DNA from 3 places in the Neisseria sp. P0008.S002 genome. Region 3 is predicted to be linked to each of the others. Evidence: predicted binding sites of a transcription regulator. Region 3 holds the regulator's gene; each other region holds the start of a gene.
The links. Region 3 encodes FNR, which switches genes on or off when oxygen is low (the NO sensors DNR and NnrR bind a similar motif). Its sites were predicted from a motif close to TTGATNNNNATCAA; they were not measured.

Region 1 (2,275 bases), on a different contig from region 3:
TGTTGCCCAAGAACGCGCTGCGGATAATGCAGCCTTCGCGCCACAAGAGGGCAGTATTGCCGTAATTCAATGCCCAATCGTTGTTTTCGCTGGCTTCGCGGATCAGCATAAAGCCTTGTGCATAAGAAATGATTTTGGATGCCAACAGGGCTTGGCGTAGGGCTTCGACCCATGCGGCTTTGTCGCCTTCAATCGGGGTAATGGTTTTGCCAAACAGGCTGTTTGCTTGGGTGCGTTGGTCTTTAAACGCGGACACGCAACGTGCAAATACGGCTTCGGAAATCAGGGTCAACGGGATACCCAAATCGAGGGCATTGATGCCGGTCCATTTACCTGTACCTTTTTGACCTGCGGTATCGAGGATTTTTTCGACCAAAGGTTCGCCGTTTTCATCTCTGTAACCCAAAATCGCGGCGGTAATTTCGACCAGATAAGAATCCAGTTCGGTTTTGTTCCACTCGTTGAAGATTTGGTGCATTTCGTCATAAGACAGGCCCAAACCGTCTTTCATGAATTGGTACGCTTCGCAAATCAACTGCATGTCGCCGTATTCGATGCCGTTGTGCACCATTTTGACGAAGTGGCCCGCACCGTCACGGCCGACCCAGTCGCAGCAAGGCTCGCCTTGAGGTGTTTTGGCGGAGATGGCTTGGAAAATCGGCTTAACGGCAGGCCATGCGGCTTCGTCGCCACCGGGCATGATGGACGGGCCGTGACGCGCGCCTTCTTCGCCACCGGAAACGCCGGCACCGATAAAGCGGATGCCTTTTGCCGCCAGCTCGTGTGTGCGGCGGGTGGAATCAGGATAGTTGGCGTTGCCGCCGTCAATAATGATGTCGCCTTCGTCCAAAAGTGGAACGAGTTGTTCGATAAAATCGTCAACAACAGAACCGGCGCGAACCATCATCATGATTTTGCGCGGTTTTTCTAATTTATCAACTAGATCTTGCAGTGAATATGCACCAATAATATTGGTATTTTTGGCTGCGCCGTTTAAAAAATCATCTACTTTGCTGGTCGTACGGTTGTATGCGACAACTTTAAAGCCGTTATCGTTCATGTTGAGAATCAGGTTTTGCCCCATTACGGCAAGGCCGATTACGCCAATGTCGCCTTTCATTTCGTGAAACTCCGTTATTGATTAATTTTATCAAGCGTAACTCTAGCTGATTTACACGTTTTTAACAATCCTTAACTTTTTAATTTTTTGAAAAGATGCCTTTACGTTTCAGACGGCCTTTGCCTTTGGGAAAACAAACTATAAATAAGATTTTAAATAATAAATAGAAGATGATATTGAGTGCTGCCACAGCTTGTTGATAACTTTGATTAAAAAAATTTTTCAAATACTTAGCTGATATTTTTTGATGAGGATAAAGTATGGTCGGCCTTGTTTGCATATGTGGATAAAAATTTTCTGCCGCTTTGTTCTGTGGGTAACTTTTTGCCTGTGCACAATCTTAGCTTGTTTTATACTTCTCCAATCGGAACTGATTGAGTAGGGAAATAGTCAAATGGTTTTTTATTTCTGAATATTTTCATATTTCCTCTTGTTCAAGTTGGGAAAAGGCCGTCTGAAAATATTTAAATTTATGGATTGAATATGAAATTTTCCTTTAGTATTAAGTTGTTATCTATTTTAGTTTTGGCCGCTTGTGCGCAACAGCCGGTTCAAAAGCCTCAAGTTGCCCTGCCCTCCGTATCTGTGGATAACCATGCGCCGGAACGAGGGACGGGGCTGACCGAGCAGAAGTTAATCCGCGCCAAACATTATATGGCGGCGTCTGCCAATCCGTTGGCAACCGAGGCGGGATACGAGGTTTTGAAACGCGGCGGCAGCGCGATAGATGCGATGATCGCCATGCAGACGACCTTAGGTCTGACCGAACCGCAGTCTTCTGGTTTGGGCGGCGGCGCGTTTTTGGTGTATTGGGACAATAAGGCGAAAAAACTGACGACGTTTGATGCCCGCGAAACGGCGCCGAAAGCGGCAACGCCGGCGCTTTTCTTGGATGAAAACGGCAAGCCGATGGGCTTTATGAACGCAGTGGTCGGCGGCCGTTCGGTCGGCGTGCCGGGGATTCCGAAGCTGCTGGAAGATGTCCACAAGCGTTACGGCAAATTGCCGTGGGCAAGCCTGTTTGACAAACCGATTGCTTTGGCGGAACAAGGTTTTGCTGTTTCTCCGCGTATGGCGAAATCCATCGAGCAAAATTTGGAACCCTTGCAACGTTATCCGCAAACCGCCGCTTACTTCCTGCCTGACGGCAAACCT
Region 2 (2,275 bases), on a different contig from region 3:
GGTCAATGAATTCTTGCGCTTGGGTTTCGGTAATCACACCGTTTTTCAGGTCGCGTTCGATGTAAATATCCAAGAATGAAGATACACGGCCGAAGGACATCGCTGCGCCGTTTTGAGATTTAACGGCAGCGAGGTAGGCGAAATAAGTCCATTGGATCGCTTCTTGTGCATTTTTTGCAGGGCCGGAAATATCGTAGCCGTAAGAAGCCGCCATTTCTTTCATTTGGTTCAATGCTTTATATTGCTCATTGATTTCTTCGCGGCGGCGGATCACTTCTTCCAAGTCCACACCGTTTTCCAAATCGGCTTGCAGTGAGTTGAACTGGTTGAGTTTGTCTTTCATCAAGAAGTCGATACCGTACAATGCCACACGACGGTAGTCACCGATAATACGGCCACGGCCATAAGCATCCGGCAGGCCGGTAATCACGCCTGATTTACGGCAACGGCGGATGTCGGGCGTATAAACGTCAAACACGCCTTGGTTGTGGGTCTTGCGGTATTTGGTGAAAATTTCGCTGACTTCGGGATTCAATTCAACGTTGTACACTTTGCACGCGTCTTGCACCATTTTCAAACCGCCAAACGGCATGATAGAGCGTTTCAAAGGCTCGTCTGTTTGCAGGCCAACGATGGTTTCCAAATCTTTGTCGATATAGCCTGGAGCATGGCTGGTAATACCGGAGACGATTTGCGCGTCGATTTTATACGGCTCGTGCGTACGGTTTTCAACCTTGATGCCTTCCATCACTTCCGCCCACAGCTTGGTTGTGGCTTCAGTTGCTGGTGCCAAGAAAGAGGCATCGCCTTCATATGGCGTGTAGTTTTTTTGAATAAAATCGCGGACATCTACGTTGGTTTCCCAGTTGCCACCGACAAAACCTTCCCAAGCGGCAGGACGTTGCTGAACAGCATTTGACATATCAAGCTCCTAATTTTATTGAAAATATAGACTGTAAATTTTCTGAAAGGATAACATCAATACCCATTTATTTACAGGGGTTTTTATGAAATAAAATTACAGATTTGGTTTTTCTTGATTTACGTCAATGAGAATAATTGTTACTTGGCACTACATCTCACTTTCCAAACATTCGTACTTAAAAACAGCGTAAAATACAAAATTCAGCCCTGAAGACAGACATCCTTCAGGGCTGAATTTTTATTGCATTTCATATAAAAGGCCGTCTGAAAAATTCAGACGGCCTTTTATTCACTTAATCAATTAAGCAAACGGATGATGCAAAACAATGGTTTCTTCGCGCTCAGGACCGGTTGAAACAATGGCCACAGGCGCACCGCAAACTTCTTCAATCCGTTTCAGATAAGCTTTAGCGTTTTCAGGCAGTTTGTCGTACTCTTTCACACCAAAAGTGGACTCGCTCCAACCCGGCATGGTTTCATAAATCGGTTTGCAGGTTTCTACCGCATCGGAGCCGCAAGGCAGAATATCGGTTTTGCTGCCATCAGGCAATTCATAACCTACACAGATATTGATGTTTTCAATACCGTCCATCACATCCAGCTTGGTAATGCACATGCCGGAAATGCCGTTAACTTGAATAGAGCGTTTCAGAGCAGCCGCGTCAAACCAGCCACAACGACGCGCACGACCGGTTACGGAGCCGAATTCATGGCCGCGTTCAGCCAAGCCTGCGCCCACTTCGTCAAACAATTCAGTCGGGAATGGGCCGGAACCCACGCGGGTGGTATAGGCTTTAACGATACCCAAAACGTAATCCAGCATTTGCGGACCTACGCCTGCACCGGCAGAAGCGGCACCTGCCAAGCAGTTGGAGGAAGTTACAAACGGATAAGTACCGTAGTCGATGTCCAGCAACGTACCTTGTGCACCTTCAAACAACAGGCTTTCGCCTTTGCAGTTTTTCTCGTTCAAAACACGGGAAACATCGGTAATCATCGGCGTAATGCGCGGTGCAACTTTTTCAATGACCGCCATCACATCTTCAACTTTTACCGGCTCGGCATTGTGCAGGTGTTGCAACTGAACATTGTAATAAGCCAAAACAGCTTCCAGTTTTTCAACCAGTTTTTCAGGGTGCAACAAGTCCACCACGCGAATCGCGCGGCGGGCAACTTTATCTTCATAGGCTGGGCCGATGCCGCGACCGGTTGTACCAATTTTGCTTTTACCGCGGGAAGCTTCGCGTGCTTGGTCAAGCGCAATGTGGTAAGGCAGAATCAATGGGCAGGTTGGCGCAATTTTCAGACGGCCTTCGACGTTTTTCACACCGGCAGCGTTCAATTCATCGAT
Region 3 (2,275 bases):
GTTGACGGCTGCCTGCACTTTAGGATCGAAGTCTTGAATGCCGACACTCATGCGGTTGAAACCGAGTTTGCCCAGTTTGAGGACGGTTTTGCGGCTGACTTTGCGCGGGTCGATTTCGATGGAGTATTCGCCGTTGGGGATGAGCTGGAAGTATTTGCGGATCATTTCGAAGACGCGTTCGAGTTGGTCGTCGCTTAGGAATGTCGGCGTGCCGCCGCCGAAGTGGAGTTGCGCAAGCTGGTGTCGTCCGCCTAAATGCGGTGCCAGCAACTCCATTTCTTTTTCCAGATACTGGATATAGGCATCGGCACGGCTTTTGTCTTTGGTAATGATTTTGTTGCAGCCGCAGTAGTAGCAGATGGTATTGCAGAAGGGGATGTGGATGTAGAGTGAAAGGGGTTTGTTGAGCGCGCCCATGTTACGCAGGTTTAAAGCTTGGATATATTCGGCTTCTTTAAAGCCTTCATGGAAGCGGTCGGCGGTCGGATAGGATGTATAACGTGGACCGCTTGATGGCAAACTGGCAATCAATTCGCGGTCGAATTCCGGTAATTCATTGTTTGTGTTAGTGTTATTTGAGATAGGGATGATTTTCATGGTCGGGGCTTGTAGTATGAAGTAAGGAAATTAGGGAAAATTTTAGTCAAAATTTCGATAGTTTGGTAGAATGCCTCATAATGATATGCCAACTTTGACATGGGTCAATAGTTATTCGGCTTCATCAGGGATTGAGAGAACTAAGCAAATTAAAGGTGCGTTATGGCCACACACAATGCAACACATCAAATGAAAACCTTGTGTTCCACATGTTCTTTACGCGAGCTGTGTTTGCCTGTCGGACTGATGCCTAACGAATTTTCACAATTAGACGCGGTTATCCGTCAAAGCCGCCGTCTGAAAAAAGGTGAATACCTGTTCCGTGCCGGCGAGCCGTTTACCTCTTTATTTGCCATCCGTGCGGGCTTCTTTAAGACAACAGTTGCCAGCCAAGATGGACGAGATCAGGTAACCGGCTTTTTTATGTCGGGCGAGCTGATCGGTATGGATGGGATTTGTTCCCATATTCACAGCTGTGATGCTGTGGCTTTGGAAGACAGCGAGGTATGCGAGCTTCCGTTTACACATATTGAAGAACTTGGTCAGGATATTCCCAGCCTCCGTTCTCACTTTTTCCGCTTGATGAGCCGCGAAATTGTCCGAGATCAGGGCGTTATGCTGCTTTTGGGCAATATGCGCGCTGAAGAGCGATTGGCAGCATTCTTACTCAATCTGTCTCAGCGTCTCTATTCACGAGGTTTTGCCGCCAATGATTTTATCTTGCGGATGTCGCGTGAGGAAATCGGCAGCTATTTGGGGCTGAAACTGGAAACAGTCAGCCGCACCTTGTCTAAATTCCATCATGAAGGCTTGATTTCTGTTGAACACAAGCACATCAAAATCTTAGATGCGACAACCTTGAAGAAAATGGTTTCTGGTTGTTCGCACGCTATCTGAATCTTAGGCCGTCTGAAATATTTCAGACGGCCTTTTTAACAAGAATTAAAGAATAATTGTTAAGTTACGCAAGTTATAGTCAGATATTAAATTGAAAAATCTTCAACAACCGGCGTGTACAGAATGCGGTCGACTACTTCTCTGGTCAGTTTCGGTGCAAACATCTGGATAAAGTCATACGCGTAACCGCGCAGGTAGGTATCGGTGCGTAAGGCTATCCAAGTGGGTGATGGTTCAAATAAGTGTGCCGCATCAATCAGCTGTAAATCTTGATCGACCGCAGGATCGTACGCCATTTTCGCCATTAAACCAACGCCCAAGCCTAAGCGGACATACGTCTTCAATACATCTGTATCGGCAGCCGATAAGGCAACATCAGGTTGCTCAATATGCGCTTTATTAAATGTACGCGCAATGCTGCTGCCGGAATTAAAAGCAAATTCGTAAGTAACTAGCGGAAAAGAAGCTAAATCTTCAAGGCTTAAAGGATTGCGGCAGTCCAAAAGAGGGTGATCGTGCGGAACAATCACGGCATGGTTCCATTCGTAGCAGGGTAGTTTGCCCAACTCGGGGTGATCGTCAATGCGTTCGGTAATAATTGCCAAATCTGCTTCTCCGCTGCTGACCATTTGGGCAATGGCAGAAGGGCTGCCTTGTTTGATGGTCAAATTGACTTTAGGGTAGTTTTTGACAAATTCCGCAACGATTTTGGGCAAAGCATAGCGCGCCTGGGTATGCGTTGTCGCGATGGTTAGCGAGCCGCTGTCGTGATCGGTAAACT

Region 1: gnd (decarboxylating NADP(+)-dependent phosphogluconate dehydrogenase) is a predicted target of FNR. The motif match lies at 1,365-1,378, and genes of this name have one in related genera.
Region 2: pflB (formate C-acetyltransferase) is a predicted target of FNR. The motif match lies at 1,037-1,050, and genes of this name have one in related genera.

Annotation. Positions count from the first base shown of each region.
Region 1 covers NZ_JBQCUY010000006.1:41,548-43,822, forward strand. Annotated here, with positions in the region: gene gnd (decarboxylating NADP(+)-dependent phosphogluconate dehydrogenase) at 1-1,120, opposite strand, end outside; gene ggt (gamma-glutamyltransferase) at 1,604-2,275, shown strand, end outside.
Region 2 covers NZ_JBQCUY010000005.1:113,626-115,900, reverse strand. Annotated here, with positions in the region: gene pflB (formate C-acetyltransferase) at 1-922, opposite strand, end outside; gene ACTHSA_RS07060 (adenylosuccinate synthase) at 1,226-2,275, opposite strand, start outside.
Region 3 covers NZ_JBQCUY010000002.1:266,534-268,808, forward strand. Annotated here, with positions in the region: gene hemN (oxygen-independent coproporphyrinogen III oxidase) at 1-597, opposite strand, end outside; gene fnr (fumarate/nitrate reduction transcriptional regulator Fnr) at 760-1,494, shown strand; gene ACTHSA_RS03185 (CysB family HTH-type transcriptional regulator) at 1,581-2,275, opposite strand, start outside.